DNA from 3 places in the Streptomyces sp. NPDC057271 genome. Region 1 is predicted to be linked to each of the others. Evidence: riboswitches for the same ligand, from Rfam matches in the RefSeq annotation. Region 1 holds a riboswitch; each other region holds the start of a gene.
What was found. Region 1 has a riboswitch for cyclic di-AMP ahead of ACFUJR_RS31520 (peptidoglycan DD-metalloendopeptidase family protein). Riboswitches for the same ligand answer to the same signal wherever they lie in the genome.
Positions count from the first base shown of each region.

Region 2: another riboswitch for cyclic di-AMP. It lies ahead of ACFUJR_RS17960 (transglycosylase family protein); the one in region 1 lies ahead of ACFUJR_RS31520 (peptidoglycan DD-metalloendopeptidase family protein).
Region 3: another riboswitch for cyclic di-AMP. It lies ahead of ACFUJR_RS35240 (M23 family metallopeptidase); the one in region 1 lies ahead of ACFUJR_RS31520 (peptidoglycan DD-metalloendopeptidase family protein).

Region 1 is NZ_JBHUYJ010000099.1:4,161-14,426, reverse strand. Features, by position in the region: gene shc (squalene--hopene cyclase) at 1-1,304, shown strand, start outside; gene ACFUJR_RS31555 (1-hydroxy-2-methyl-2-butenyl 4-diphosphate reductase) at 1,304-1,963, shown strand; gene hpnH (adenosyl-hopene transferase HpnH) at 1,971-2,993, shown strand; gene dxs (1-deoxy-D-xylulose-5-phosphate synthase) at 3,072-4,955, shown strand; gene ACFUJR_RS31540 (aspartate aminotransferase family protein) at 4,952-6,337, shown strand; gene ACFUJR_RS31535 (helix-turn-helix domain-containing protein) at 6,412-7,059, shown strand; gene ACFUJR_RS31530 (DUF6126 family protein) at 7,080-7,235, shown strand; gene ACFUJR_RS31525 (tyrosine-protein phosphatase) at 7,251-8,063, opposite strand; cyclic di-AMP (ydaO/yuaA leader) riboswitch at 8,425-8,611, shown strand; gene ACFUJR_RS31520 (peptidoglycan DD-metalloendopeptidase family protein) at 8,616-9,584, shown strand; gene ACFUJR_RS31515 (SGNH/GDSL hydrolase family protein) at 9,742-10,266, shown strand, end outside.
Region 2 is NZ_JBHUYJ010000034.1:48,647-58,912, reverse strand. Features, by position in the region: gene ACFUJR_RS17970 (septum formation initiator family protein) at 1-386, opposite strand, end outside; gene eno (phosphopyruvate hydratase) at 485-1,771, opposite strand; gene ACFUJR_RS17960 (transglycosylase family protein) at 2,120-2,815, opposite strand; cyclic di-AMP (ydaO/yuaA leader) riboswitch at 2,819-3,038, opposite strand; gene ACFUJR_RS17955 (transglycosylase family protein) at 3,253-4,230, opposite strand; gene ACFUJR_RS17950 (cytochrome P450) at 4,410-5,687, opposite strand; gene ACFUJR_RS17945 (globin domain-containing protein) at 5,787-6,992, shown strand; gene ACFUJR_RS17940 (nucleoside triphosphate pyrophosphohydrolase) at 6,993-8,003, opposite strand; gene ACFUJR_RS17935 (SurA N-terminal domain-containing protein) at 8,034-8,678, opposite strand; gene ACFUJR_RS17930 (glycosyltransferase family 2 protein) at 8,774-9,760, opposite strand; gene ACFUJR_RS17925 (YfhO family protein) at 9,886-10,266, shown strand, end outside.
Region 3 is NZ_JBHUYJ010000131.1:4,922-15,187, reverse strand. Features, by position in the region: gene ACFUJR_RS35255 (PLP-dependent cysteine synthase family protein) at 1-591, shown strand, start outside; gene ACFUJR_RS35250 (MFS transporter) at 588-1,832, shown strand; gene ACFUJR_RS35245 (PP2C family protein-serine/threonine phosphatase) at 2,079-3,224, shown strand; cyclic di-AMP (ydaO/yuaA leader) riboswitch at 3,437-3,584, shown strand; gene ACFUJR_RS35240 (M23 family metallopeptidase) at 3,596-4,681, shown strand; gene ACFUJR_RS35235 (PrsW family intramembrane metalloprotease) at 4,781-6,097, opposite strand; gene trmB (tRNA (guanosine(46)-N7)-methyltransferase TrmB) at 6,196-6,915, opposite strand; gene lhgO (L-2-hydroxyglutarate oxidase) at 7,202-8,398, opposite strand; gene ACFUJR_RS35220 (MFS transporter) at 8,468-9,913, opposite strand.

The DNA.
Region 1 (10,266 bases):
CGAACCCGGTGAAGCCCTCCGCGTCGATGGCGAGTTGGGACGGCGTCTTCCAGCGGCTCGACAAGGCGCTGCACCTCTACCACAAGGTCGCACCGCGCCGGCTGCGCAAGGCCGCCATGAACGTGGCCGCCCGCTGGATCGTCGAGCGCCAGGAGAACGACGGCTGCTGGGGCGGGATCCAGCCCCCCGCCGTCTACTCGGTCATCGCCCTGCACCTCCTCGGCTACGACCTGAACCACCCGGTCATGCGGGCCGGGCTGGAGTCCCTCGACCGCTTCGCCGTCTGGCGCGAGGACGGTTCGCGCATGATCGAGGCCTGTCAGTCGCCCGTCTGGGACACCTGTCTGGCCACCATCGCCCTCGCCGACGGGGGCGTCCCCGCCGACCATCCGGCCCTGGTCCGCGCGGCCGACTGGATGCTCGGCGAGGAGATCGTCCGGCCCGGTGACTGGACCGTCCGCAGGCCCGGACTGCCCCCGGGAGGCTGGGCGTTCGAGTTCCACAACGACAACTACCCGGACATCGACGACACCGCCGAGGTCATCCTCGCCCTGCGCCGCGTCCGCCACCCCGACCCCGGCCGGGTCGAGTCGGCCATCGCCCGCGGCACCCGCTGGACCCTCGGCATGCAGTCGAAGAACGGCGCCTGGGCCGCCTTCGACGCGGACAACACCAGCCCCTTCCCCAACCGGCTGCCGTTCTGCGACTTCGGCGAGGTCGTCGACCCGCCCTCGGTCGACGTCACCGCCCATGTCGTGGAGATGCTCGCCCACGAGGGCAAGGCCCACCACCCCCGTGCCCGCCGGGGGGTCGAGTGGCTCCTCGCCGAACAGGAGCCGAACGGAGCCTGGTTCGGACGGTGGGGCGTCAACTACGTGTACGGGACGGGCTCGGTGGTCCCCGCGCTGACCGCGGCCGGACTGCCTCACTCCCACCCCGCGATCCGCCGGGCCGTCACCTGGCTGGAGTCCGTACAGAACGAGGACGGCGGCTGGGGCGAGGACCTGCGCTCGTACTCGGACCGGGCCTGGATCGGGCACGGCGCCTCGACCGCCTCGCAGACCGCCTGGGCGCTGCTCGCCCTGCTCGCGGCCGGCCGGCGTGACTCCAAGGCCGTCGAGCGGGGCATCGCCTGGCTCACCGGGACGCAGCGTCCCGACGGCTCGTGGGACGAGCCGTACTTCACCGGGACCGGCTTCCCCTGGGACTTCTCCATCAACTACCACCTCTACCGGCAGGTGTTCCCCCTCACGGCGCTCGGCCGTTACGTGAACGGCGAACCGGCCGTTCCCAGGGAGGGATGATGGGCGAAGAGCCGGGGCGCCCGGCCGGTTCCTCGGCGCCGCTGCTGATCGCCTGCGCGCTCGGCATCGAGCAGCTCGCTCTGCGCAGCGGCGAGCGCGCCGGCGCTCCCGGGGCGTTCGCCGTCGTGCGTACGGGTATGGGTCCGGCTCACGCCCGCAGGAGCGTCGCCCACGTCCTTGGCCGGGAGCCCTGGCGGGACGCCGTCGTCGTCGCCGCGGGCTTCTGCGCCGGGCTCGCTCCCGGGATGCACCCCGGGGACCTGATCGTCGCCGACGAGACCCGCGGCGGACCGGACGGCGTGACGCCCTGTACCGGGACCGAGCTCCTGGTGAAGGCCCTGACCCGGGCGCTCCCCGGGCGGACCGTCCACACCGGCCCGCTGGCCGGCTCCGACCATGTCGTGCGCGGTCACGAGCGGGCCGAGCTGCGCGCCACCGGGGCGATCGCGGTGGACATGGAGTCCGCCGCCACGCTTCGTACGGCCCTGGCCGCCGGCCCCCGCCCGGTTGCGGCCGTACGGGTGGTCGTGGACGCTCCGGAACATGAACTGGTCCGGATCGGCACGGTGCGCGGTGGAATATCGGCTTTCCGTGTTCTTCGTGCCGTCCTTCCCGCATTCTTCGAATGGCACCGTTCTTTGCTGCTCCCCAGGAGGTGAGCGAGTTATGGCCATGCCGCTCCGTCAGTCCATCCGGGTCGGGACCTATCTCTTCGAACAGAAGCTCCGCAAGCGGGACAAGTTCCCGCTCATCGTCGAGCTGGAGCCGCTGTTCGCCTGCAACCTCAAGTGCGAGGGCTGCGGAAAGATCCAGCACCCGGCCGGTGTGCTCAAGCAGCGGATGCCGGTCGCCCAGGCCGTCGGCGCCGTCCTGGAGTCCGGGGCTCCGATGGTCTCCATCGCGGGTGGCGAGCCCCTGATGCATCCGCAGATCGACGAGATCGTGCGCCAGTTGGTGGCGAAGAAGAAGTACGTCTTCCTCTGCACCAACGCGATGCTTTTGCGCAAGAAGCTGGAGGACTTCACCCCCTCCCGTTACTTCGCCTTCGCCGTGCACATCGACGGGCTGCGCGAGCGGCACGACGAGTCCGTCGCCAAGGAGGGCGTGTTCGACGAGGCGGTGGCGGCGATCAAGGAGGCCAAGCGACGCGGCTTCCGTGTCACCACCAACTCGACCTTCTTCAACACCGACACCCCGCAGACCATCATCGAGGTCCTCAACTACCTCAACGACGACCTCCAGGTCGACGAGATGATGATCTCGCCCGCCTACGCCTACGAGAAAGCCCCGGACCAGGAGCACTTCCTCGGTGTCGAGCAGACCCGGGAGCTCTTCAGGAAGGCCTTCGCCGGCGGCAACCGGGGCCGGTGGCGGCTCAACCACTCCCCGCTCTTCCTGGACTTCCTCGAGGGCAAGGCCGACTTCCCTTGCACGGCGTGGGCGATCCCGAACTACTCGCTCTTCGGCTGGCAGCGCCCCTGCTACCTGATGAGCGACGGCTACGTCCCCACCTACCGGGAGCTGATCGAGGAGACGGACTGGGACAAGTACGGCCGGGGCAAGGACCCGCGCTGCGCCAACTGCATGGCCCACTGCGGCTACGAGCCGACCGCCGTCCTCGCCACCATGGGCTCGCTGAAGGAGTCCCTGAGGGCGGCCCGCGAGACCGTCTCCGGGAACCGCGGATGACGTGACGGGTACGGGAGGGCCCGCGACACCGCCGGGCGCGGCCCTCCCACACGGCCGAAAGACGAAAGGGGGCCGAGCATGACGATTCTGGAGAACATCCGGGGGCCGCGCGACCTCCGGCCGCTGAGCGGCACGGAGCTCGACGAACTGGCCGCGGAGATCAGGCAGTTCCTGATCCGCGCCGTCGCCAGGACGGGTGGCCATCTGGGGCCCAACCTCGGGGTGGTGGAGCTGACCGTCGCGCTGCACCGGGTCTTCGACTCGCCCGACGACCGCATCCTCTGGGACACCGGGCACCAGACCTACGTCCACAAACTGCTCACCGGCCGCCAGGACTTCTCCAAACTGCGCAGCAAGGGCGGGCTCTCCGGCTACCCCTCGCGCGAGGAGTCGGAGCACGACGTCATCGAGAACTCGCACGCCTCGACCGTCCTCGGCTGGGCCGACGGACTGGCCAAGGCCAACGAGGTGTCCGGCCGCCTCGACCACGTCGTCGCGGTCATCGGCGACGGCGCCCTGACCGGCGGCATGGCCTGGGAGGCGCTGAACAACATCGCCGCAGCCCGGGACCGGCCCCTGATCATCGTCGTCAACGACAACGAGCGCTCCTACGCCCCGACGATCGGCGGCCTCGCCCAGCACCTGGCCGCCCTGCGTACCACCGACGGTTACGAGCGCGTCCTCGCCTGGGGCAAGGACGTCCTCCAGCACACCCCCGTGATCGGGCAGCCGCTCTACGAGTCGCTGCACGGCGCCAAGAAGGGGTTCAAGGACACGTTCGCGCCCCAGGGGCTCTTCGAGGACCTGGGCCTCAAGTACGTCGGTCCCGTCGACGGCCACGACATCGCGGCGGTCGAGTCCGCGCTGCGACACGCCCAGCGTTTCAACGGGCCCGTCCTCGTGCACTGCCTCACCGAGAAGGGGCGTGGCTACCGGCCCGCCCTGGAGGACGAGGCGGACCGCTTCCATGCCGTCGGTGCCATGGACCCGCTGACCTGCGCACCGCTCGCCCCCTCCGCCGGGCCCTCCTGGACCTCCGTATTCGGCGAGGCCATCGCCGAGATCGGGGAAGAGCGCCCGGACGTCGTCGCGATCACCGCGGCCATGCTGTACCCCGTCGGCCTGACGAAGTTCGCCGAGCGGTTCCCCGACCGGGTCTGGGACGTCGGCATCGCCGAGCAGCACGCCGTCGTCTCGGCCGCGGGCCTGGCCGCCGGTGGACTCCACCCCGTCGTGGCGGTGTACGCGACCTTCCTCAACCGCGCCTTGGACCAGCTGCTCATGGACGTCGCACTGCACCGGTGCGGGGTCACCTTCGTCCTGGACCGGGCCGGCGTCACCGGAACCGACGGCGCCTCGCACAACGGCATGTGGGACCTCTCCGTCCTCCAGGTCGTGCCGGGCCTCCGGATCGCCGCCCCGCGCGACGCCGAGGAACTGCGCGCCCAGCTGCGCGAGGCCGTCGACGTCGACGACGCCCCGACCGTGCTGCGCTTCCCCAAGGAGACGGTGGGGGAGCCGGTCCCGGCCGTGCGGCGGATCGGCGGGACGGACGTCCTCCTGGAGCCGGCGCGGCCGGACGCGGACGTGCTCCTCGTCTCCGTCGGCGTCATGGCCGACGCCTGCCTCCAGGCCGCCGATCTGCTCGCCGGACGCGGCATCCGATGCACCGTCGTCGACCCGCGCTGGGTCAAACCGGTCGACGAGGCGCTCGCCCCGCTCGCCGAGCGGCACCGGCTGGTCGCCGTCGTGGAGGACGGCATCCGCACCGGCGGCGTCGGGGCCGCCGTCGGCCAGGCCCTGCGTGACGCCGGCGTCGACGTCCCGCTGCGGACCTTCGGGATCCCCGAGCAGTTCCTCGGACACGCCAAGCGCGGCGAGGTGCTCGCCGACCTCGGCCTGACCCCGGTGGAGATCGCCGGACGGATCAGCGCCGCACTGACCCGGAAGAAGGGGCGATGAGCAAGGAGTTCGACCTCTCGGCACTGCTCGCCGAACGCGGGGCGGAGCGCTACGAGCTGCACACCCGGTACCTCAACCACCAGCTCCCGCGCATGCTGCACACCATCGGCTTCGACAAGGTCTACGTCCGGGCCGAGGGCGCCCACTTCTGGGACGCCGAGGGCGGCGACCACCTCGACATGCTGGCGGGCTTCGGCGTCATGGGCCTGGGCCGGCACCATCCCGTCGTCCGCAAGGCACTCCACGACGTCCTGGACGCCTCGCTCGCCGACCTCACCCGCTTCGACTGCCAGCCGCTGCCCGGGCTGCTCGCCGAGAAGCTGCTCGCCCACAGCCCGCACCTCGACCGGGTCTTCTTCGGCAACAGCGGTACGGAGGCCGTGGAGACCGCGCTGAAGTTCGCCCGGTACGCCACCGGGAAGCCCAGGATCGTCTACTGCTCCCACGCCTTCCACGGCCTGACCACCGGGTCCCTCTCGGTCAACGGCGAGAGCGGCTTCCGGGACGGGTTCGCCCCGCTGCTGCCCGACACCGCGATCGGGCTGGGCGACCTGGACGCCCTGGAGCGCGAGCTGCGCAAGGGCGACGTCGCCGGGTTCGTCGTCGAGCCCATCCAGGGCAAGGGGGTGCACGAGGCCCCGCCCGGCTTCCTGCGCGCCGCGCAGGAGCTGCTGCACCGGCACGGGGCCGTGCTGATCGCCGACGAGGTGCAGACCGGACTCGGCAGGACCGGGGACTTCTACGCGTACCAGCACGAGGACGGGGTCGAACCGGATCTGCTCTGCGTCGCCAAGGCGCTCTCCGGCGGGTACGTGCCGGTCGGCGCGACGCTCGGCAGGGACTGGATCTTCAAGAAGGTCTACTCGTCCATGGACCGCGTCCTCGTCCACTCCGCCAGCTTCGGGTCGAACGCGCAGGCCATGGCCGCCGGGCTCGCCGTGCTCTCGGTCATGGAGAACGAGGGGACGGTGGCGCACGCGCGCCGGATCGGCGAGCTGCTCTCCGGACGCCTGAAGGAGCTCGTGCCCCGCTACGAGCTGCTGCACGAGATCCGCGGGCGGGGCCTGATGATCGGGATCGAGTTCGGGCGGCCCTCCTCGCTGGGCCTGCGCAGCCGGTGGACGATGCTGCAGGCCGCTCGGAAGGGTCTCTTCGCCCAGATGGTCGTCGTGCCGCTGCTCCAGCGCCACCGGATCCTCACCCAGGTGTCGGGGGACCGTCTGGAGGTGATCAAGCTCATTCCGCCGCTGATCATCGACGAGGCGGACGTGGACCGCTTCGTGACCGCGTTCACGGCCGTGATGGACGACGCGCACGGAAGCGGCGGGCTGATGTGGGACTTCGGAAAGACGCTGGTCAAGCAGGCGGTCGCGCAACGCTGACGCCGGGTGGCACAGGCTTTTGCCTCTGAGGCAAGAAACTTGCCTCAGAGGAAAGTTCCTGGCGGAATGGAGGCATGGCACACCTCCACGCGGAGCAGTCCGCGGACCCCGCCGCACCGGACGCGCCCGACGCCCTGCCGGACGCACCGCACGTCGCGCCACAGCTCCGAGCCCTGCGCAGACGCCGCGGTCTGACCCTGGAGGTCGCCGCCCAGAGGGCCGGGCTCTCCCCGGCCCATCTCTCCCGGCTCGAAACGGGCCATCGGCAGCCCTCGCTCCCGATGCTGCTGGCACTCGCCCGCATCTACGGTACGACGATCTCCGAGCTCCTGGGCGAGGTTCCGGCCGAGCGTGATCCGATCGTCCGGGCGGGGCGGTCCGAGCCCGTCGAGGCCGACGGGTGGACCTACCGCCAGGCCGGCGGGCCGGGTCGCGCCCTGCAGGCGCTCCGCGTCCACGTCCCGTACGCCACCAAGGCCGACATCGTGCGCGTCCACCCCGGCGAGGAGTGGCTCCACGTCCTCGACGGGCAGGTGCGTCTCGCGCTCGGCGACGCCGTGCACGTCCTGGATCCCGGGGACAGCGCCCACTTCGGCTCGCTCACCCCGCACCGCATCGGCGCCGTCGGCCGCGGCGGGGCCGAGCTGCTCTTCGTCCACACGCTCATGCAGAGCCCCGCCGCCGAGCTGTGCCTCGGCGACGGAGCCCCGCATCTGCGCTGAGCCCTTCGAAAGGGGCCGATATGTCCGAGAAGTCCGCGCCGGTCACCGGCGAGGAGCGCGAGGCCGGCAAGTTCCCCAAGGGGCTGGCGCTCCGGCTCTTCGCCTATCTGGTGGCCGGACACCTCTTCGCCGGCTTCCTCTATCTGCTCTTCATGCTGGGAGGGCAGAACCAGTAGCGGCCGGGGGGCGGGTCACACCTCGACGACGAGCCGCTCACGCAGCCGCGCCCGCGTCTCCGGGGCGAGCTTCAGACCGTGCGTGAGGTAGCCCTCGACCGTCCCCCAGGTCTGCGTCATCGTCTCGAACGCGGCCCGCAGATACTCGACCCGCGCGTCGAAGAGCGGGCTGAGCAGCTCCATCACCTCGGGCGACATGGCGTCCGCGGAGGTGGAGCTGCGCTGCACCTTGTAGCGGCGGTGCGGGTCGTTCGACTTCACGTAGTCGACCTCGATCGCCTCGTGCTCCACGCCCACGGCGAGCAGGGAGATGGCGATGGACAGGCCGGCGCGGTCCTTGCCGGCCGCGCAGTGCATCAGCGCCGGGACGCTGTCCTCGGCCAGCGCGTGCAGGATGCCGCTGTGCTCCGCCGTCCGCTCGACGATCATCTTCCGGTACGAATCGGACATTCGTGCTGCCGCCTTGCCGTCGCCGAGGATGCCGCGGAGCTGCTCCAGCTCGCCGGTCCTGACCAGCTTCCAGAACTCCTTGCCGTCGGCCGGGTCGTTGAGCGGTATGTTCACGTTCCGCACGCCGGGCAGTTCGACGTCCGGGCCCTCGATCCTGCGGTCGGCCGCATTGCGGAAGTCGAAGATCGTGTGCAGCCCGAGGGTGGAGAGGAACGCCGCGTCCTCCTCGGTGGCGTGCGCAAGGTGGCCACTGCGGAAAAGGCGGCCGAATCGCACCGAGCCGCCGTCCACGGTCGGCAGTCCGCCCACGTCCCTGAAGTTGCGCACCCCGGTGAGCTCGGGTTCGGTCGACGGGACCTGCGGCAGCTGCTGCGTCACGAGTGCTCCTGAAGGTTGGCGGATCGGGATCGACTGCTGATCGATCCCTGTGCCAATCATCCCGGGTGGTCGAGCCTCCGCCTAGCCCCGGGGTATGGGAATGGGTGTTCTGTCCGAATTGGGCCCTTAGGTATAACGCGCCCTGGTTGCAGGGGAGATGGGATTCGCTGCGTGAGCAGCGTCATAGAAGTGACGGACCGTGCCTGATCGTCTTACGCAATCCCCGTACCGGAAAAGGAAATCGAGGTTCCGCCCTCCACGGAGGGTGACCGGAATTCGGCGCGAATATCCCGCCCGTGATTGCGAACGAAAAGAGGCGGCTTGTTCGCCTCGACCCGCTCGTCTAGCGTCACGCTCAATCCGGTCGGACCCGCCGAATCCTGCCACCGCCCGGAATCCGCACCCACCCACGTACGGCAGGAGCGGGGGACCCAGGTAGTACGCCGTTCCGGTCGTTCCGGACGGCTCGGGGTGAAGCCGCGTGAAACGCGGCCGGACATCTCCAGTTCGAACCCGACAGCTCACCTCGCAGGCGACGGAGAGGAATTCGCCATGCCCGCAAAGGGTAAGCACCGCCGTCCCAAGGCCAGCCCGCTCACGCGTGGACTCGTCGCCGCCGGTACGGGTGGCGCCGTCGTCGCCCTGCCCCTGCTAGGTGCGACCGGAGCCCACGCCGCCGACAAGGCCGCCCCGTCCGTGACGTCCCACCAGGCCGTCGCCTCCGTCGCCGCGACCCCCGCCAAGGCTCCGGCCGCCGAGAAGACCGCCAAGCCGAAGACGTACTCCGTCGTCCCTGGCGACTACCTGTCGAAGATCGCCGCCGAGCACCACCTCGCGGGTGGCTGGAAGAAGCTCTACGCGGACAACCGCCAGGTCGTCGGCGAGAACCCGTCGCTGATCCTTCCCGGCATGAAGCTCACCCTCGGCGCCAAGTCGACCGGCAAGGCGGCCCCCAAGGCCGCTCCGAAGGCAGCCCCCAAGGCAGCTCCCAAGGCCGCTCCCAAGGCAGCTCCCAAGGTGGAGAAGTCCGCCTCCGACACGCGCGCCTCCCGCTCCGCCGAGCGTGACACGGCCGGCACCGCCGCCGCGGCGTCCGCCCCCGCGCAGGCCCCCTCCTCCGGCTGGGTCGCCCCCGTCGGCGGCGGCGTCTCCACCCCGTACCGCGCCTCCGGCGCCATGTGGTCCTCCGGCTACCACACCGGTGTCGACTTCATCGCCGCCTCCGGCACCTCGGTCAAGGCCGTCGGCGCGGGCACCGTCCACTCCGCGGGCTACAGCGGCTCGTACGGCAACGAGGTCGTCATCCAGCACGCCGACGGCACGTTCTCGCAGTACGCCCACCTCTCCTCGCTGGGTGTCTCCGCCGGCCAGACCGTCGCCGGCGGCCAGGAGATCGGTCTCTCCGGCTCGACCGGCAACTCCACCGGTCCGCACCTGCACTTCGAGATCCGCACCGCCCCGAGCTACGGCTCGGACATCGACCCCCTGGCTTACCTGCGCTCGCACGGCGTCAGCATCTGACGTATCGTCAGTATCCGTGGGGGCCCGGAACTTCCCAGTGCCGGGCCCCCACGTGTATTCCGGCTTGGTGGAATCTTGACCGGTGGCGTATCTCACCCGGCGTCAACCCCTCCTTACGGTCGCGTAGGTCACACCCATAAGGGAAAGATGTGGTCCCGTGGCAGACGATTCGAGAGCAAGAGACACGCACGTATTCGGGTCGTACGCGGCGATCGGTGACAGCTTCACCGAGGGCGTGGGAGACCCCGGGCCCGACGGGAAGTACGTCGGCTGGGCGGACCGCTTCGCGGTGCTCCTCGCCGACCGACTGCCGGAGCACGACGCATTCCGTTACGCCAACCTGGCCGTACGCGGCCGACTCCTGGACCAGATCGTGGAGGAGCAGGTCCCCAGGGCGAGGGAACTCGCCCCCGACCTGGTGACCTTCTGCGCGGGCGGAAACGACATCATCCGCCCCGGTACCGACCCCGACGACGTCGCCGAGCGCTTCGAGCGCGCCGTCGCCGACCTGACGTCCGCCGTCGGCACCGTGATGGTGACGACCGGCTTCGACACCCGCGACGTCCCCGTCCTGAAGCATCTGCGGGGCAAGATCGCCACGTACACGGCCCACGTCCGGTCCATCGCCGACCGCTACGACTGCCCGGTCCTCGACCTCTGGTCGCTCAGGTCGGTGCAGGAC
Region 2 (10,266 bases), on a different contig from region 1:
CGCTCGGCCTCGGGGTCGTTCAGGGTGAAGCCGGTCTCGCCGGGCATCACGTAGTGCAGGTGCTCCCGGGCGAGCCGGCGGACGTACGCGGGGTCCTGGAGACGGGCCTTCTCGTCCCGCAGCTTCTCGACCCGCGCGGCCGCGTCGGCGGCCTGGCGCTCCTGCTCGGCGATCTCGCCTCGCTGGGACACGTACTGGCGCATGGGGTACGCGAGCGCGACGACCAGCGAGCAGACCACCAGGGCGAGGAAGGCCGCCCGGCCGGTGAGCCGGGAGCGGCGGGCCTGACGGCGGGTCTGGGAGCGGTAGACACGGGCGGCGGTCTGCTCGCCGAGCAGCCTGATCCTGGTCGCGGTCGAGAACCGGTCCCGGTCCTTCGCGGCCATCTCCTGTCGCCTCCCCTGTGTCGTCCCGTAACGAGTGCGTCCCCGCACACGGTACGGGACCGGGTGCGGGGACGTACGTAACCGAGGGTTCTCGGGGATCAGCCCTTGAAGCGCGGGAAGGCGCTGCGACCGGCGTAGACGGCCGCGTCGTCGAGGATCTCCTCGATGCGCAGGAGCTGGTTGTACTTGGCGACGCGCTCGGAGCGGGCCGGGGCGCCGGTCTTGATCTGGCCGCAGTTGGTGGCGACGGCGAGGTCGGCGATGGTGACGTCCTCGGTCTCGCCGGAGCGGTGGGACATCATGCACTTGAAGCCGTTGCGCTGGGCCATCTCGACGGCGTCCAGGGTCTCGGTCAGCGAACCGATCTGGTTGACCTTGACGAGCAGCGCGTTGGCGGCGCCGTCCTCGATGCCGCGGGCCAGGCGCTCCGGGTTGGTGACGAAGAGGTCGTCACCGACGATCTGGACCTTGGTGCCCAGCTTGTCGGTGAGGACCTTCCAGCCGGCCCAGTCGTCCTCGAACAGCGGGTCCTCGATGGAGACCAGCGGGTACGCGGAGACGAGCTCCTCGTAGTAGTCGGTCATCTCGGCGGCCGAGCGGGACTTGCCCTCGAACTCGTACGAGCCGTCCTTGTAGAACTCGGACGCGGCGACGTCGAGCGCCAGCGCGATGTCCTTGCCCGGGACGTAGCCGGCCTGCTTGATGGCCTCCAGGATGAGGTCGAGCGCCTCGCGGTTGGAGTCCAGGTTGGGGGCGAAGCCGCCCTCGTCGCCGAGGCCGGTGGACAGGCCCTTGGTCTTCAGGACGGACTTGAGGGTGTGGTAGACCTCGGTGCCCCAGCGCAGGGCCTCGGAGAAGGACTCCGCGCCGATCGGCGCGATCATGAACTCCTGGATGTCCACGTTGGAGTCGGCGTGCGAGCCGCCGTTCAGGATGTTCATCATCGGAACGGGCAGCAGGTGCGCGTTCGGGCCGCCGAGGTAGCGGAAGAGCGGGAGGTCGGAGGCCTCGGACGCGGCGTGCGCGACGGCGAGGGAGACGCCGAGGATGGCGTTGGCGCCGAGGGAGGCCTTGTTGTCCGTGGCGTCCAGGTCGAACATGGCCTGGTCGATGAGGCGCTGCTCGGTGGCGTCGTAGCCGACGAGCTCCGGGCCGATCTGCTCGATCACGGCGAGGACGGCCTTCTCGACGCCCTTGCCCTGGTAGCGGTTCTTGTCTCCGTCACGGAGCTCAATGGCCTCGAACGCACCGGTGGAGGCACCGGACGGAACGGCAGCACGGCCGGTGCTGCCGTCGTCGAGGCCGACCTCGACCTCGACCGTGGGGTTGCCTCGGGAGTCCAGGATTTCCCGGGCTACGACGACGTCGATGGACGGCACGAGCATCTCCTTCTGGGATGGGACGCTAGATTTGACGCTTGCGGTGCAGGGTCGCTTTGGCCTTGCGACAAGAGCCTAACCGGCTCCGGGGCTCCCGCCCGCCGGGCGCCCGCCCCCTGGGACGAAAAAGGACCCAAGGGCACGCATCTACGGCCAAAGCCCCCCAGAACTACTCGCCAGTAACCCCGTGGGGCCGCCCCGGGCCCCGCCCCGGGCTCCCCGGAACACGGAACCCCGGTCCGGAGCGCACGGGGGAAACCGCTCCGCACCGGGGTGGTCACCGCGGGAGGGTCGTCGGACCCGCGTGAGCCGCCGGACCCGCGTGAGCCGCCGGACTCACGCGAGCCGCGGGGCTCACTTCAGGTGAAGCTGCTGGCCCGGGTAGATCAGGTCGGCGTCCTCGACGACGTCCTTGTTGAGCTCGAAGAGCTTCGCCCAGCCGCCCTCGACGTCGTGGGCGGCGGCGATGGTGCTCAGCGTGTCGCCGGCGACGACCTTGTACTCGCCGTCACCCTTCTCGACCTTCTTGCCGGTCGGGGTGGTGACGGTCTTCTTGGACTCGGCCTTCTTCGGGGCGGTCCGGGTCTCGCTGCGGGTCGTCGGCTGCTCGGCCTGGCGCTCCTGCTTCGGGGCGGCCGGCTTGGCCGGAGTGCTCTCGGCGGCGCCACCGGTGTAGGCGGCGCTGGAGAGGCCGACGCCGCAGCTCGGCCAGGCACCCTTGCCCTGACCGGCGAGGACCTTCTCGGCGATGGTGATCTGCTGCGACTTCGAGGCCTGGTCGGCGGTCGCGGCGTAGGCGGTGCCACCGTAGGCGGCCCAGGTGGAGGCGGAGAACTGCAGGCCGCCGTAGTAGCCGTTGCCGGTGTTGATGGACCAGTTGCCACCGGACTCGCACTGGGCGACGGTGTCCCACTCGGAGGCCGTGGCGGCCGAGGCGGACCCGGCGGTCATCAGCGGGGCGGCGACGGCGACACCGGCGACACCGGCGAGGGCGACGGCGCGGGCGGCCCTGGAGGGACGACGGTGTTTGCCCTTGACGGAAAACAGCATGGGACTTCTCCTCACCGACGCCTGCGAGGTGAGCTGTCGGGTTCGGGCCATGTGAGTTGCCCGGCCGCGCGACCTTGCGCGCGGCTTCACCCCAAGCCGGTCCGTCGGCCGTCTGTCTCAACGGCCGGGGTCGGCACTTACCTTGGGTCCCCCGCTCCTGCCTACGGCGCTGACGCGACGACTGTTCCCATCGGCCGACGGCAGGATTCGGCGTTTCGGTCGACGGGGCCCGCGGTGGCGAGCGGTCCTGACCGTAGACACAGACCCGGGGGAAGTTCAAAGAGGCCCAGGTCGGACATATCACCCCTACCCGTCACGGGACGAAGGGTGTTTACGCAGGTGAGAGGTGACGGAAGCAGAGTTTGCGGACGGGACGCGCCAGTTGAGACAAAGAGACCCATGTCTCACTGGCGCAGAACCGGACATACAACCCCGAACTACCCCTGTTCCGCGGTCGAACCGAGGCCGAGGTCAAGGCTCTGGCCAGGGACGATCAGGTCCGGATCGGCACCCACCGTGGAGCGGTTGGCGTCATAGAGGGCGCCCCAGCCGCCCGGGAGTTCGTTCTGCTGGGCGATCACGGAGAGGTTGTCGCCCGGCTTGACGGTGTATTCACCGATGGCGCCGGAGATGTCCTGGGCGGTCGTGTTGTCCAGACTGCCCGAAGCGTCCTTGTTGCCTTGGTCGCCCTCACCGCCCTGCTCCACCGGGTCCGCCTCGGCACCCGCGTCGGGTGCCGGGGTGTCAGTCGGCAGGGCATGGCGGCCCTTTTCGCCACTCTCGCCCGGATTGACCGATTCTTCCGGAGCCGCGTCACCGCGGTGCTTCCCCGTGCCCGGGGTCGTCGGCGTGGTCGGCGCGGTGGGGGTGGTGGACGTCTCGGGCGTGGCGGACGCCTCGGGCGCGGTGGACGCCTCGGGCGCGGTGGACGACTCGCCGCCCCCTTCCTCCGTCCCGTAATCCGGCGTGGCGCTCTCGGAGGTGCCGGCCTCCGGCGACGTCGTCCCAGAGCCGGCCGGCAGGCCCGCGGTCCGGTTCGACTCCGGAAGGGGACCCGTGGGCTCCGCCGGCTTCACGGCCGGACCCGGGTCGACGTCCGGCTTCGCGCCGTCCTTCGTCAGCCCGGCGATCGGGGCGCAGGTGGCCCACTGCGTGTCACCCGCGGCGAACGCCTTCTCCGCCACCACGATCTGCTGGGCGCGGCTGGCGAGGTCCGCACTGGTCGCGTAGTCGAGGCCGCCGTGCCGCTCCCAGCTCTCCTGGGTGAACTGGAGCCCGCCGTAGAGCCCGTTGCCGAAGTGGGCGCTCCACAGGCCGCCCGACTCGCACTCGGCGACCCGGTCCCAGGTGGCGGCGTCGGCGGCGGACGCCGAGCCCGCACCGAGGAGGGGAAGCGCCAGAGCCGATCCCGTCACGCCTGCGGCGACAACGATGGCGGGGGCCTGGCGGGGTCTGCGGTGTCGTCCGTTCCCGGAGCGCATGCGGAGGGCCTTTCGCGTGACTGCTGAGGTGACGGTGAACGTAGCCGCATTCGAACGTCAGTAACAAGTCGATGCAGCGGAGATCACGCGAAAGTCACAGTATTGACGGTCCGTCAGTAACCCAAAGGGGAGAACTCGACCGGAAGCGTGCGCAATCCGCGCATGATGAGCCCTCCGCGCCACCGCAGATCGGCCGGATCCACGGCAAGTCGCAGATCCGGCAGGCGAGTCAGCAGCGTCGCGAGCGCGATCTGCCCTTCGAGTCGGGCGAGCGGGGCGCCGATGCAGTAGTGGATGCCGTGCCCGTAGCCGAGGTGCTGGTTGTCGCGCCGGGACAGATCGAGCGTGTCCGGCTCCTCGAAGCGCGCCGGGTCGCGGTCGGCGGCGGCGAGCACGACGAGGACCGGGTCGCCCGCCGGGATCTCCTGTCCGCCGATCGTCAGCGGCTCCATGGCGTACCTCCAGGTCGCCAGCTCCACCGGCCCGTCGTAGCGCAGGAGCTCCTCGACTCCGGTCTCCAGGAGTCCCCTCTCCCCCGCCGCGAGCGAGGCCTGGAGGCGCTCGCGCTGACCGGGGTCGCGCAGCAGGGCGTAGACCCCGTTGCCCACCAGGTTGACCGTCGTCTCGAAGCCGGCGAAGAGCAGGATGAAGGCCATCGCGGCGGCCTCGTTCTCGGTGAGGTGCTCGCCGTGGTCGGAGGCCTTGATGAGCCCGGAGATCAGGTCGTCGCCGGGGTCGAGCCGCTTGCGGTGGATCAGCTCCGCCAGATACCCGCGCATCTTCTTGACCGACCGCGCCACCCCGCCGCGCGGCCCTCCGCCGTGCCGGATCATCATCCCGGCCCAGTCCCGGAAGTCGTCCTGGTCCTCGGGCGGCACGCCGAGCAGGTCGCAGATCGCGTAGATGGGCAGCGGGAAGGCGAACTCGTGGATGAGGTCGGCCTCGCCCTTCGCCGCGAAGGCGTCGATCAGCCGGTCCGTGAGCTCCTGGACCCGGGGAGCGAACTCGGCGACCCGGCGCGGGGTGAACGCCTTGGAGACCAGCCGGCGCAGCCGGGTGTGGTCGGGTGGGTCGATGTTGAGCAGATGTGTCATCAGCTCGGCCTTGCGCTCCCCCGGGATCCCCGTCTTCCCCTTGGCGTGCGCGGGCTCGTCGTGGTGCGCCGGGTTCTTCGACAACCGCTGGTCGGCGAGGGCCTGCCGGGCGTCGGCGTACCGCGTCACCAGCCAGGCCTCGACCCCGCTGGGCAGTTTCGCCCGGTGCACGGGCGCGTGCTCGCGCAGCCAGGCGTAGGCGGGGTACGGATCGGTCGCGAACTCCCAGGTGAAGAGCTCGGGAGCGGGGGTCCGGGCCGGGGGCTCGGCGGGCTGGTCGGCGGGGGTCGTGCTCACCCCTGAGACGGTACAAGGTCACCGCCACACCGGCCTCCGGGCCCGCGATCGTCCAGGATGTGATCGTCCTGTGAAGACGCGTGGCCTAGATTCTCTCGCGTGGATGCCCAGTTGCTACGAAGTACGTTCGCGGTCGTCGAGAGGCGGGCCGAACACGCCGTCACCTTCTTCTACTCCCATCTCTTCTGGCACAACCCGGGCGTCCGCGAGCTCTTCCCCGAGGACATGCGGGCCCAGCGCGACCGGCTCTTCGCCGCGCTCACCCATGTCGTGACCCGCCTGGAGGACCCCGAGCTGCCGGCGTACCTCGCCCATCTGGGACGCGACCACCGCAAGTTCATGGCCACGCCCGCGCTCTACGCCGCCGTCGGGTCCAGCCTCGGCGCCGCGTTCGCGCACGCCGCCGGGGCCGCGTGGACCATCGAGGCCGAGAAGGCGTGGACCGAGGCGTACGGGTACGTCGCCGAACTCATGATGCGGGGCGCGGACGAGGCCGCGGCGGACGGGCAGCCGGCCTGGTGGGACGCCGTCGTCGTCCGCCACCAGCGGCTCGGCGAGGACCTGGCGGTCCTGACCCTCAAGCCGCGTACGCCCTTCGCCCACCTGCCCGGACAGTACGTCGGCGTCAGCTCGCTGCGGGTCCCCCGGGTGTGGCGCACGTATTCCCTGGCCAACGCCGTTCGCCCGGACGGGACGGTGGACCTGCACGTCAGCCGCATCCCGGGCGGTGCGATGAGCACGGCGCTCGTCGACGAGACGCGGGAGGGCGAGTCGCTGCGGCTGAGCGCGCCCGGCGGCGCGCTGACCGCGCGGACCGCCCCGGGCGACCCGCGCAGCTACATCGCCGCCGGGACCGGCTGGGCTCCCGTCAAGGCGCTCCTCGAAGAGGTGGCGGAAGGGCCGCGGGGCGTCGAGGCCCGGCTCTTCCTCGTCGCGCGCGCGAAGGAGTACCTGTACGGGAGGGAGGACGCCGAGCGCCTGCGGGAACGGATACCCGGGCTGCGCGTCACGTACATCACCTCCGCGCCCCGCCACCCCCGCGACCAGGCGACCGAGCGCCTGCTCCACGCGCTGTACACCCGCGGCAACTGGCGGGCGCACGACGTGTATCTGGCCGGTCCGCCCGGCTTCCTCGCCGAGGCGCTCCCGGTCCTGGACCACCTGGGCGCCGCCCGTGTCCACCACGACCGCCTGCCGGCGGTGGCCGGCTTACGCGGCCGCCCGGCCGGCACGGCGGAGTGGTTCATCGACCCGCCGGAAGTCCCCTGGCACGACCCGGCGGCCCGGTCTCCGCACCACCCCTGATCAGGCCCCCGTCGGGTCCGCCGTGGTCCCGGAGTCCTTCTTCGTCGCGCTCTCCGCCGCGAGGATCGTGTCGCGGTAGACGCGGGCGGCGGCGCGCAGCGCTGCCTCCGGGTCGACTCCGGCCGCCTCGGCCCGTGCCGCGAGGCCGAGCAGCTCGTAGCCGATCCCCTCGCCCTTCGGCAGCTCCACGTCCAGGCCGGCCGTCCGCACCCGGCCCGCCAGCTTGGCGGCGAGCACGAGGCCGGGCTGACCGAGCGGCACCCCTTCGGTGACCGAGTCGCGCTGCTTCTCGATCGCCTTGGTGCGCAGCCAGTGCGCCTTGACCTCCTCCGGCGTCTCGGCCTTGGCGTCGCCGAAGACGTGCGGGTGGCGGTGGATCAGCTTCTCCACGATCGTCCCGGCGACATCGTCCACGGAGAACGGCTCCTCCTCGTCCTCCTCCGCGATCCGGGCGTGGAAGACGACCTGGAGCAGGACGTCCCCGAGCTCCTCGCGCAGCTCGGCGCGGTCGCCCTCCTCGATCGCCTCGACGAGTTCGTACGCCTCCTCGATGCCGTACTTGGCGAGCCCCTTGTGGGTCTGGCGCGAGGACCAGGGGCACTCGCGCCTGATCCGGTCCATGACCTGCACCAGGTCGAGGAGACGGGCGCCGGGCAGGTCGTACGAGCCGGGCAGCAGCTCCAGATCGGGCATCGCGACGCGACCCGAGCCGGCCAGCCGGGCGAGCCCGTCGGTGAGCGCCTGGTCGCCCTCGCCGGAGGGCAGGACGACGACGGTCCGTCCCCCGGCGCACGCGTCGACGAGGTCCTGCGCGGCAGGGCGGGCGTGCTCGACGGCGACCCCGGCCTCCCGGAGGTACGGCAGCTGCGGGTGGTGCTCGTCGGCGCACAGCACCCGGTCCGCGCCGTGCAGCGCCTGCCACGCGGACCAGGACAGCAGTCCGGGGGCGACACGGTGGCTGGTGGTGAGCAGGACGACACGCCCGGGGTCGAGGGGTGATTCAGCGTTCACCCTTCGACCTTACGTGGCCGGGGGAACGGACTACGCACCCGCTTCGGCGGTGGCCGGGTCCTGGGTGATCGGGCGCAGCCAGGGGGCCGAGAAGGTGCCGAGCTGGATCTTGGCGTCGTCCCACGTGCCGAAGCGCGGGTTCACGTCGATGCCGAGGTCCTTGGACGCGGCGGTGAAGACCTCCGTGAGCTTCTTCTGGCCCTCGGGGGTGTTCTCGACGCCCAGCTTGGCGGCGATCTTGTTCATCAGGACGGTGCGGCGGACGACCCCGTCGATCTGGTCGGGGGCGACGCCCTGCTGCTGGAGCAGCGTCGCGGCGAGCTGCTCCGCGCCGCCGCTCTGCTGCGTGAACTCGTCCCTGGCCTGCTGGATCTCGGCGCGCGAGGCCGTGATGCCGTTGTCCTCGGCGACCCGGTCCACCACCCGGTCGAAGATCATCACATTGAGCTTCTCACGGCTGAGATCGCCGGTCGCCTCGATCAGCTGCTCCGCCTGCGGTGATGCCTGCTGCGCGGCCCGTACGTCCTCCACCTGCGCCTGGAGGCTGGACACCTCGATCCGTTCGCCGCCGACGACGGCCGCCGCCCCCGGGTGGGCCTCACCGCCGCAGGCGGTGAGCAACGGGGCCGCGGCGAGGAGCGCGGCGGAGACGGAGAGCGCAGTGCGGCGGTGCAAAGGAGCCTCCCGGCGTGGGTCGTGCGTCCGTAGAACGACCTTGCGGTGATCGATGTTAGGCAGTCACCGGAGCCGGGGCCACTACTTCGCGGCCACTACTTCGTCGTGACTGTCTCGACCAACGACGGAACGGTTCGGCTGGTGTCGGTCCCGGGCCGCGGAAGATCGGCGTTCGTGGCCTTCACCAGGAAGTGCGGCCGCCGCTTCACCTCGTAGTAGATGCGTCCGACGTACTCGCCGACGAGACCGAGCATCACCATCTGGACGCCGGCGAGCGCCGTGACGATGACGAGCAGCGTGACGTATCCGGGGGTGTCCACGCCGTTCACCAGCGCGTCCCCGACGATCCAGGCCGCGTACGCGAGCGCCACCGAGACCAGGATCATCCCCAGGTAGACGGCGGCCCGCAGCGGCTTGTTTTTGAAGGAGAGCAGCCCGTCGAGCCCGTAGTTGAGCAGCTTTCCGAAGGTCCATTTCGAGCGGCCCTGCTCACGCACCGCATTCTCGTACTCGAATGTCGTGGTGCGGAATCCGACCCAGGCGAAAAGACCCTTGGAGAAGCGGTTGTACTCGGTGAGTCCGAGGATCGCGTCGACGGTACGGCGCGAGAGCAGCCGGAAGTCGCCGACGCCGTCCACCAGCTCGACGTCCACCAGCCGGTTGATCGCCCGGTAGTAGAGGCGCGCGGTCATGGTGCGGGTGACCCGGTCGCCCTTGCGGGTGCGCCGCGCGATGACCTGGTCGTACCCCTCGCGGTGCAGGGCCACCATGCGGTGCACGAGCTCCGGCGGATGCTGGAGGTCGGCGTCCATGATGACGACCGCGTCGCCCTCCGCGTGCTGGAGGCCGGCCAGCATCGCGGCCTCCTTGCCGAAGTTCCGGCTGAAGGAGACGTAACGGGCGCGGGGGTCGGAGGCGGCGATCTCCTCCAGGAGAGGGAGAGTCCGGTCATGGCTTCCGTCGTCCACGTAGACCAGCTCGAATTCTCCGTCGAAAGCGGAGAATTCTGCGGTCACATGGTCGTGGAAGCGACCGATGATCTCCTCTTCGTTGAAACACGGGACCACGATCGAGAGCAGCACGAAGGACACGACAGCCCACGTGGATGTCTCCGGCCGATTCGAAACATGACCGCCAGACGACCATTCGGTGAACTGGCCCGGCCCGATCACCATTTCGTGTTCCGTAATGGCATATTCACACCATCATGCCTGCTCAGACCAGACCGGCCGGGGGCCGGTCCGCCGGCCTCGCCTCGCTCCTCACCGTCCTCGCCGTCTGCGCGGGAGACGCGGTCGCCCGCACCTTCCCCTTCGGTCCGGAGCACCGGAGCGTCAACGACCTGGCCAACCAGTTCGTCCCGTACCACGCCCACCTGTGGGACCTGCTGCACGGGCGGGGGGACGGCGGGCTGCTCCTCAACTGGCAGTCCGGCTGGGGCACCAGCTTCCTGCCCGACCTCGGGACCTACCTGGGCAGCCCGTTCGCCCTCCTCGTGGCGCTCTTCCCGCGCGACGAGATCGAGTTCGCGGTCTACGCCGTCACGCTCCTGAAGATGGCGGCCGCCTCGGCCGCCACGACCGTGACG
Region 3 (10,266 bases), on a different contig from region 1:
GGCAACCCCGACAACCCCGAGGCGTACGGCGGACTCGCGGCCGAGCTCTCCGCGCAGCTCGACCGGATCGACGTCCTGGTCTGCGCGGTGGGTACCGGCGGGCACTCCGCCGGGATCTCCCGCGCGCTGAGGGCCACGTCCAGCCCCGCCCTGGAGCTGGTCGGCGTCGACAGCGTCCACTCCACCGTCTTCGGCCTCCCGGCGGGCGAGCGGCTGATGCGCGGGCTCGGCTCCTCCATCCACCCCGGCAACGTCGACCACGCCGCCTTCGACGAGATCCACTGGGTCGGCCCGGCGGACGCGGTCCGGGCCGCCCGGCGCCTGGCCTCGCGCCAGTTCGCCACGGGCGGCTGGAGCGTGGGCGCGGTCGCGCTCGTCGCCGGGTGGCTGGCCCGCACCCGGCCGCGGGGCACACGGATCGCGGCCGTCTTCCCGGACGGGCCGCAGCGGTACTTCGACACGGTCTTCAGCGACGAGTACTGCGCGGCGCACGGACTGCTCGACGCCCCGGCGCGCGAGGAGCCGGCGGTGTACGAGGGCGCTGCCCGGGTCGACGGCTGGACCCGCCGGGTCCTGGAGCGGGCCCGATGAGCGCCCAGGTCTCGGCTCCCGCCAAGGGCGGGATCTGGCGGCGGAGCCGCACCTTCGAGCCGGCGGTACGGCTGCTCTTCCTCAACCAGCTGACCATCAACCTCGGCTTCTACATGCTGATGCCGTACCTCGCCGCCCATCTCTCGGACGGGCTGGGGATGGCGGCCTGGGCCGTGGGACTCGTCCTCGGCGTACGGAACCTCTCCCAGCAGGGCATGTTCCTGGTCGGCGGGGCCCTCGCCGACCGGCTCGGCTTCAAGCCGCTGATCGTCGCGGGCTGTGCGCTGCGGACGGCGGGGTTCGGGGCGCTCGCGTTCGCCCAGTCCCTTCCGGTGCTGATCGCCGCCTCGGTGGCGACGGGCCTGGCGGGGGCGCTGTTCAACCCGGCCGTGCGTGCCTACCTCGCGGCGGAGGCGGGGGAGCGGCGCGTGGAGGCCTTCGCGCTCTTCAACACGTACTACCAGGCGGGCATCCTGCTCGGGCCGCTGGTGGGCGTGGCGCTGACAGGGCTGTCGTTCCGGCTGACGTGCGTGGTGGCGGCGGTGCTGTTCGCCGTACTGACGCTGGTGCAGCTGCGGCACCTGCCGGTACGGGGGAGGGAAGCGGCGCAGGCGGGGGCCGGCGAGGGGGCGGTGGCGGCCGGGGAACGGGGCCAGTTCCGTACGGTGCTGACCAACCGGACCTTCTGGCTCTTCTCGCTCGCGATGACCGGCTCGTACGTCCTGTCCTTCCAGGTCTATCTGGCGCTGCCGCTCGCGGCGGACGGCACGGCGGCGACGACCGCGCTCTTCGTCGTCTCCGCGCTCGTGGCGCTCGCCGGCCAGCTGCGGATCACGGCCTGGTGCGGGCGGCGGCTGAGCCGCGAGCGGTGTCTGGTCCTCGGCCTGGTGCTGATGGGCGCCGCGTTCCTGCTGCCGCCCGCGGTACCCGGGATCGGGGGCCTGCTGCTGTGCGCGGCGGTCCTCGCGGTGGCGAACGCGGTGCTGTACCCGTACGAGATGGACACGGTCGTCGCGCTCTCGGGGGGACGGTGGGTGGCCACGCACTACGGGCTCTACAACACCGTCTGCGGGATCGGGATCACGCTCGGGAACCTGGGGACGGGCGCGCTGCTCGACCTGACCGGGTGGTCGGCGACGCCGTGGCTGGTGCTGTGCGCGGTCGGGCTGGCGTGCGCGGGCGCGGTGGGGGCGCTCGGGCGGGGCGGGCGGCTGAGCGCGGGCGCGCGGGTGGGGAGTTGAGGTAACCCACTTGGCCGAGCGGAGGTCGCCGCACGGCGCGGCGCCCGGCACCCTGGGGAGGGCGCGGTACCGTCCGTCGCCGTGCACGGACCGGGCAGGAGACCACAGGTGGGGCAGGGGCAGGGGAACGGGACCAACGGAAAAGGGACAGGGACAGGGACCGGGAACGGACACGGGCTCGGGACCGGGAACGGAACCGCGAAGGGGTCAGGGAACGGGAATGGGCCCGGGAACGGGAACGGGCCAGTGAATGGGCCCGGGAACGGGAACGGGCGTCGGCGGGCCGAGCGGACTCGCCGGTTCCTCCGCGCCCTGCCCCCGCTGCTGATCCTCGGCGGTGTCGTCTTCGACCTCTCCACCCCGCCCGCCTACACGGCCGCCCCGATCTTCTCGGCCGCGCCGCTCCTCGCCGCCCCGTTCTTCTCCATGCTCACGACGCTGCTCACGGGCATCGCCGCGGTCCTCGCCGGAGTCGGGCTGCACCTCTACAACGGCACCGTCGGCGAAGTCCCCTCCCTCACGGAGACGCTGACCGTCGTCACCGTCTCCGCCCTCGCCCTGCTGGTGAACCGGGTCGTGCTGCGCAGCGGCGAGCGGCTCGCCTCGGCGCGGGTGATCGCGGAGACCGCGCAGAAGGCCGTCCTGCCGACGCCCGCCGACCGGATCGGCGGGCTCCAGGTCGCGGCCCGGTACGAGGCGGCGCAGGCGGACGCGTTCATCGGCGGCGACCTGTTCGCCGTCCAGGACACGCCGTTCGGGGTACGGCTCGTGGTCGGCGACGTCCGGGGCAAGGGCCTCGACGCCGTCGAGGCGGTCGCCGTCGTGATCGGGGCGTTCCGGGAGGCGGCCGAGCAGGAGGCCACCCTGGAGGGAGTCGCCCAGCGACTGGAGCGGGCGCTGGCGCGGGAGGGCAGGCGCCGGTCCAGCCTCGACGCCTTCGAGGGGTTCACCACCGCCGTCCTGGCCGAGATCCCGCGCGGGAACGGGCGCGTACGGATGGTGAACCGCGGCCATCCCGAGCCGCTGCTGCTGTACGCGGACGGCGGCCTGACCTACCTCGAACCGACCGAGCCCGCGCTGCCGCTGGGCATGGGCGAGCTGGGCGCCTGGCCGGACCGGGCCGACGAGGCCCCCTACCCGCCGGGTGCCACGCTGCTTCTCTACACCGACGGGCTCTCCGAGGCGCGCGATGCCTCGGGGGCCTTCTACGATCCGGCCGAGCGGCTCGCCGGACGGATCTTCCCGGGGCCGGACGAACTGCTCGACGCGCTGGTCGACGACGTCCGCCGGTACACGGGCGGAGGCTCCACGGACGACATGGCGCTGCTCGCGGTGAGCCGGCCCGCGGCGGGGCAGCCGGAGCGGCGCAGGACGATGCCCGTGGTTCCGTGACCATCCGTAGTGACGAGGTACCGCTGAGATAACAATTGACGAACCGTCAGTTCCGGGGTCCCGTCAATGGTCCGTACTGAAGCGGGATCAAATCGGGCTGTAGCAGCTCAATCTCGCTAATGATCAACGGCAACAGCTTGGAATCCGGCCCTCGTGTCTATTAACGTTCGATAACGCAGCGCGGTCGTCCCAGTCGTCGCCAGAGACGGCGCCGTGCGCACGCGCCGAATCCTGAAAGGGAACCGGGGAACCACCACTTGGGGTGAATCGGACACCGTCGCATCCGTGCGACACCGCCCGTAGGAGACCTTCCTGCTCCGAACCCGTCAGCTAACCCGGTAGGCGAGAAGGAAGGAAAGGAGTACGCCTCCGTGGCGTCCAACACCCCTGCTCCCGAGGGTCTCTCTGACGGGTTCGACGCGTTCGGCGCCCCGGGCGCCGCCGGGACGGACGACGACGCGACCACGTGGGGGGAGTGGAACCCCACCGAGGACTCCCTCCGCCAGCAGGCCCGTTCGGGCGGCCGTCACCGTGTCGTGAAGCAGCGCTCCGGCTTCGCCCGCTCCTCCACCGTCCTCGGCGTCGGTGTCATCGCGGCCGTCGGCGCGGGCGGCATGGCGACCGCCAAGGACAAGCCCCCGGTCTCGATATCCCTTCCCGACCTCAACCTGCCGGACGCCTCCGAGCTGCCCGGTGTCGGCGAGCTCATCTCGGGTGAGGACCAGGCGGACTCCGGGACGAACAACCCGCAGCCGCTCACGGCCACTCTCGCCCTTCCGGCGGACAGCGCCGAGAAGACCGCGGGCTCCCCCGCCGCCTCGGCGGCGGACGCCGGTGAGGCGCTGCGCGCCCGCATCATGCAGCAGGCCGAGCAGCAGCAGGCCTCCGCAGACGCCGACAAGAAGGCCGCGGCGGAGAAGGCGGCGGCGGATCAGGCCGCGGCCGAGGCGGCGGCGAAGGCGGAAGCGGCGGAGAAGGCCGCGGCCGAGGAGAGGCGGAAGGCCGAGGAGGCCGCCGCGGCGAAGGCCGAGGCGGAGCGCCTGGCGAAGCTCGCCGCGAGCTACGCGCTGCCCACGTCCTCGTACACCCTCACCTCGACGTACGGCCAGTCCGGCTCCATGTGGTCCTCCGGCTACCACACCGGCCTCGACTTCGCGGCGCCCACCGGCACCCCGGTCAAGGCGGTGCACGGCGGCACGATCACGTCGGCGGGCTGGTCCGGCTCGTACGGCTACCGCATCGTCCTGGAGCTGGAGGACGGTACGGAGGTCTGGTACGCGCACCTGTCCTCGATGACGGCGAGCGTCGGCCAGACCGTGGGCACCGGCGAAACCATCGGCCGCGTCGGCGCGACCGGCAACGTGACCGGCCCGCACCTGCACCTGGAGGTCCACACCCCGGGCGGCGCGGGTGTCGACCCGGCGGCCTGGCTGGCGGGCAAGGGCATCTCGGTCTGACCCCGGGCCTCCCCACGGCTTCGGCGGTCCTGGCGACTCCCCCCGACGTCAGGGCTGCCGGAACGCCCCGGGCCCGGCCCGATCTGCGCCGGCTCCGCCTTAGCTCCGGTACGGGTTGTAGCCGCTGTAGTCGAGGTACTGCGGCGGCGCCCACACCCGGCCCGTCGCCCGCGCCGCGTAGGTCAGGGCGGGAGAGGCGACCGCCTTGCGCTGCCAGAGGTGGTGGAGCAGCTCCTGCTCGCGCGCGCTGAACTCCGGCCCGGCCGCGCCGCGCTGGGCGCGATGACGCAGGAACGCGAGGGTCGTCGCGAACGCCTCGTACTCCCCGACCGCCGCCGCGGCCGGCTTGCCGTACGTCCGGCGGGCGAAGTCACGGGCCACGGAGCGGGCCCGCATCGAGGAGAGCGCGAGCGGTTCGGCGGGCGAGAGCCACCCGGCCGCCGCGTAGGCAGGGAGCTGCCCGGATATCGTGCGCAGCTCGCGCTGCCTGCTCCATATCGCGAGCCAGGTGAGCAGGCCGAGCGTGGGCACCATGAACATGCCGTAGACCAGGATGAAGCCCAGCGGCCCGAGGAGCGTCGCCGAGCCGTTCCACAGGGCGTGCATGCCCATGGCGAGGACCAGCCCCGCGAGCGGCAGCAGGATCCGGCGCAGCCGCAGGAACCTGCTCCGGGAGGTGGCGAGGGCGGCGAAGGCGAAGCCGAGGCCGGTGAAGACGGTGAAGAGCGGATGCGCGAACGGCGACATCACGACCCGTACGAAGAACGTGCCCGCGGTCGTGGCGCCGAGGCCGCCGGAGCCGATGTCCTGGTCCTCGCCGAAGGCGTTGCCGAGATAGAGGATGTTCTCGGTGAAGGCGAAGCCGGTGGCGGTGAAGCCGGCGACCACCACGCCGTCGACGAGGCCGGTGAAGTGCCGTCTGCGGAAGAGGAAGATCAGCAGGATCGCCGCCGCCTTGGCGCTCTCCTCGACGACCGGCGCGACGACCGTGGCGCCGAGGGACTCGGCGGAGGCGGGGTCGGCCGTGGCGGTCGCGATCCAGCGGACCGCGAAGGAGTTGGCGAGGATCGCGACGAGCGTCGCGGCGAAGGCACCCCAGACGAAGGCGAAGATCAGGTTGCGCCAGGGGCCCGGCTCCACCCGGTCCAGCCAGCGGAACGCGGCCAGCAGCAGCGGAACGGGCAGGACGGCCAGCGCGAGCCCGACGAGGAAGCCCTCCGTCCCGGTCTGCTCCCGCACGATGGCCAGGATCACCAGGGCGCAGAGCGCGAGCACGGTGATCACGGCGACCGCCCGGACCACCCTGCTGCGCCAGAAGGCGCGACGAGGCCTGTAGCGCCACTGGGCGCGGTCCGGGACGGCCGGGAAGTCCGGCTCTTCGGTGTCCCGTGTGGGGACGGGGACGCGGTTCGACACGTCAGCGACCCTAACCAGCGGGACCGACACTCGCGACGGGGTTCTCCGTCTTCGGCCGCTTCCTGTGGAAAAGTGCCGCTCCGTCTTGTGGAGCGCCGTTACGTCCTGTGGAAAAGCAGGTCGTGCACGACATGGCCCTTGTCCAGGCCCTGCCCCTCGAAGCGGGTGAGCGGGCGGAAGGCCGGACGGGGCGCGTAGCCGCCGTCCGGCTGGGTGTTCTCGAAGTCGGGGTGGGCGGAGAGCACCTCGAGCATCTGCTCGGCGTACTCCTCCCAGTCCGTCGCGCAGTGCAGGACCGCGCCGGGCCTCATCCGCGTCGCGAGCAGCGTGAGGAACTCGGGCTGGATCAGCCGCCGCTTGTGGTGGCGCTTCTTGGGCCACGGGTCCGGGAAGTAGACACGGCAGCCGTCGAGGGCGTCGGCGGCGAGCATCTCGCGGAGCAGGATGATCGCGTCGCCGTTGGCGACCCGGACGTTCTCCATGCCGCCCCGGTCGGCGAGACCGAGGAGGTTGCCCTGGCCGGGGGTGTGGACGTCCACGGCGAGGATGCCGGTTCCGGGGTCGGCGGCCGCCATCTTCGCCGTCGCCTCGCCCATGCCGAAGCCGATCTCCAGGACGACGGGGAGGCCGCCGAACATGTCGTTCAGGTCCAGGATCCGCTTGCCGTCGATGTCGAGACCCCAGTCGGGCCAGCGCTTGAGCATCGCCTCGGCCTGACCGGCGGTGACGCGGCTGCGGCGGGGCTGGAAGCTGCGGATCCGCCGTTCGTGGTGGGACCCGGCGGGATCGGGCAGGGGCCCTTCCCCGGCGGCGAACATCCGGCTGCCCCGCCGGGCGACGACGGGCTCGGTACGGGTGGCGGGGGTTTCACGGGTCTCAGACACAATGCGCCCAATTCTACGTGGCCCCCGTGCGGCCCCCCCCGTTCCTCCGGGACGAGGCGTCCCGGCGCTCGGCAGGCGGCCCCCGGGTGACCGCCCGGCCCGCCCGTGCGGGCGACGCGTCCGGCCCACGCGTCTGGCCCGGGGGTGCGGGCCCCGTGACCGTCCGGCCCGCACGTCCGGCCCACGCATCCGGCCCGCCCGTCCGGCCCGCCCGTGCGGGCTACAGCAGGGCCAGGGCCCGGCGGGCCACCTCGCGGCCGATCGGCAGGGACGCCGTCGCCGCGGGCGACGGCGCGTTCAGGACGTGGACCGTCCGCGGCGCCTCGCGGATCAGGAAGTCGTCCACCAGCGTCCCGTCCCGCAGCACCGCCTGCGCCCGCACCCCCGCCGGAGCCCGGTGCAGATCCGTTTCCTCCACCGAAGGGAGCAGCCGGCGCACCGCCTCCGTGAAGGCCCGCTTCGACAGCGACCTGCGCAGCTCACCCGCTCCGTACCGCCAGTGGTCCCGCGCGATCTGCCACGACCCCGGCCACGCCAGCGTCCCCGCCAGGTCACCGGGCCGTACGACCGACCAGTCGTATCCCTCCCGGGCGAGCGCCGGCACCGCGTTGGGCCCCACGTGCACACCGCCGTCGACACCGCGGGTCAGATGCACCCCGAGGAAGGGGAAGGCAGGATCGGGGACCGGATAGACCAGGCCGCGGATCAGCGAGGGGTCCGCCAGCTCGTAGTACTCGCCCCGGAAGGGCACGATCCGCATGCCCGGCTCGTCGCCGGCGAGCAGCGCCACCCGGTCGCAGTGCAGCCCCGCGCAGTTCACCAGGACCCGGCCGCGCACGACCGTCCCGGCCGCCGTGCGGACGGCGACGCCCCAGGGCCGCCGGTCGACGGCGGTGACCTCGGAGCCGTACAGGATCCGGGCGCCGGAGGCGTCGGCGAGCTGGGCCGCCACCGCCCCGTAGTCGCAGATGCCGGTCGTGCCGACATGGATCGCGGCGAGCCCCCGCACGCTCGGCTCGTACGCCGCGATCTGCGCGGGACCCAGCTCCCGCACCGGGATGCCGTTCTCCCGGCCGCGCTGCACGAGCGCGTGGAGGCGGGGCAGCTCGTCCCGCCCGGTGGCGACGATCAGCTTTCCGGTGACCTCGTGGGGCAGACCGTACTCCGCGCAGAACTTGACCATCTCGGCCGCGCCCGCGACGGCGAACCGCGCCTTCAGGGACCCGGGCCGGTAGTAGATCCCGCTATGGATCACTCCGCTGTTCCGCCCGGTCTGGTGGCGGGCCGGGCCGTGCTCCTTCTCCAGGACCGTGACGCGGGTGCCCGGCGCGGCGCGGGTCAGGGCGTACGCCGTCGACAGACCGACGATCCCGCCGCCGATCACGAGCACGTCGCAGTCGACGTCGTGCGTGAACACCTGCACCACCTCCCACCCCGATAGTGCACTGGCCCACTGACAAAGCCGTTAAACCCCGTGGGACACGCCTCACGCCGGGGCCATCAGAAGGGGGCGGGCCCGCTCGCGCAGTTCCATGACCCTCGGCTCGTCCCCGTACGGTTCGAGGCGGTGCAGCAGATCCCGTACGTACTCGGTGGTGCGGGCGGACGAGATACGGCCCGCCACCTCCACCGCGCGCGTGCCGGCCGCGCAGGCCGCGTCCAGATTGCCCGACTCCAGCTCCGCGACGGCCGAGACCACGAGTCGCAGCCCGTGCGAGCGGACGAACTCCTCCGTCGGCCGGGACAGCGCCTGCTCGGTGAAGCGGCGGACCTCGCGCGGCGCCTTCAGGTCCCGGTAGCACTCGGCGGCGTCCGCGCAGAACCGGTCGTACGAGTGGAAGCCCAGCCACGACGGGTCGGCGTCACCCTCGCGCGAACGCTCCAGCCAGCCCTCGGCCGCCTTGAGCGCGGCCGCGGCGGCCGTTCCGTCGTTGGCCTTCGCGTGGGCCCGGGCCTCGACCAGCCGGAAGAAGGACATGGTGCGGGCGGTGGCGAGCCCGCGGTTGCGCTCCAGGGCGGCCTGGGCGAGGTCGACGCCCTCGTCGGCGAAGCCACGGTAGGTGGCCTGGAGCGACATGGAGGCGAGGACGTAGCCGCCCAGGGGCACGTCGGCGGCGGCGCGGGCGAGGCGCAGCGCCTGGATGTAGTAACGCTGGGCGGCTTCCTGCTGGCCGGTGTCGAAGGCCATCCAGCCGGCCAGCCGGGTCAGCTCGGCGGTCGCGCCGAACAGGGCCCGGCCGACCTCGTCCGAGTACGAGCCGAGCAGCAGCGGCGCCGCGTCGACGCGTAAGCACTCGGGGACCATCGAGGAACGCCAGTCCCCGCCGCCGTACTTGGAGTCCCAGCGGCGCGCGTCCTCGGCCGCCTCGCGGAGCTTGGCGACATCGCTGTGGCCCACGCGCGTGTGGGCGCCGGTCTCGGGCCCCTCGGCCGCCGGTCCCTCGACGGGCCCGACCATTCGCTCCACGGAGGAGTCGGCGGGCGTTATGAGCCAGCGGGAGGCCGGCGTCGCGTAGGCGCTCACCGCGAACGAGCCGGCCAGGGACTGCCAGATGCCGCCTCCGCCGGCCCGGCGGCCGGCGAGATCCAGTCGGTAGAGCTCGGTGGCCGAGCGGACCGCCTCGCCCACGTCACGCGGGAAGGCGAGACCCACCTCGGGCGCGGGGTCGGCGTCCGCGAGCCCGATCTCGTGCAGCGGCACGGGACGGCCGAGCTTCTGGCCGATCGCGGCGGCGATCAGATGAGGCGCCGCCCCCTGCGGCACCATGCCCTTCGACACCCACCGGGCCACCGACGTCTTGTCGTAGCGAAGCGTCAGACCGCGCTGCGCGCCGAGGTCGTTGACGCGCCGGGCGAGGCCGGCGTTGCTGATTCCCGCGAGGGCGAGAACCGTGCCGAGCTTTTCGTTCGGCCCGCGTTGCTCCCTGGACATGACGCCACCCCTCGACCCCAGACGGCCGCCACGACGCCGGGCATAGGCGTGCGGCATTCGTAAACACAGCGTAGTTCGCCGCATCCCGACCGTTAAGGGGCGGAGTTCCGTATGGCGGGATTGTTGTGGGAACAGACGGATGGCCGACAGATGGCGTAGTGGCGTCGGCCGGTCCGGTCCCGGACGGCGATCGCGGGGGCGCTCGCGGAGCGCCTCGGGGCGCGTGCCCCGGTCGTGTGGCCGTGCGCCCGGCCGTGCGCTCTCGCCCGGTCGGGTGGGGGAGCGCTTCCATGAGTCCTGCGTGGGTCGGCCCACTCGGCTGTGGACCGGTGGGCTGGGGGATACCGTCGCCC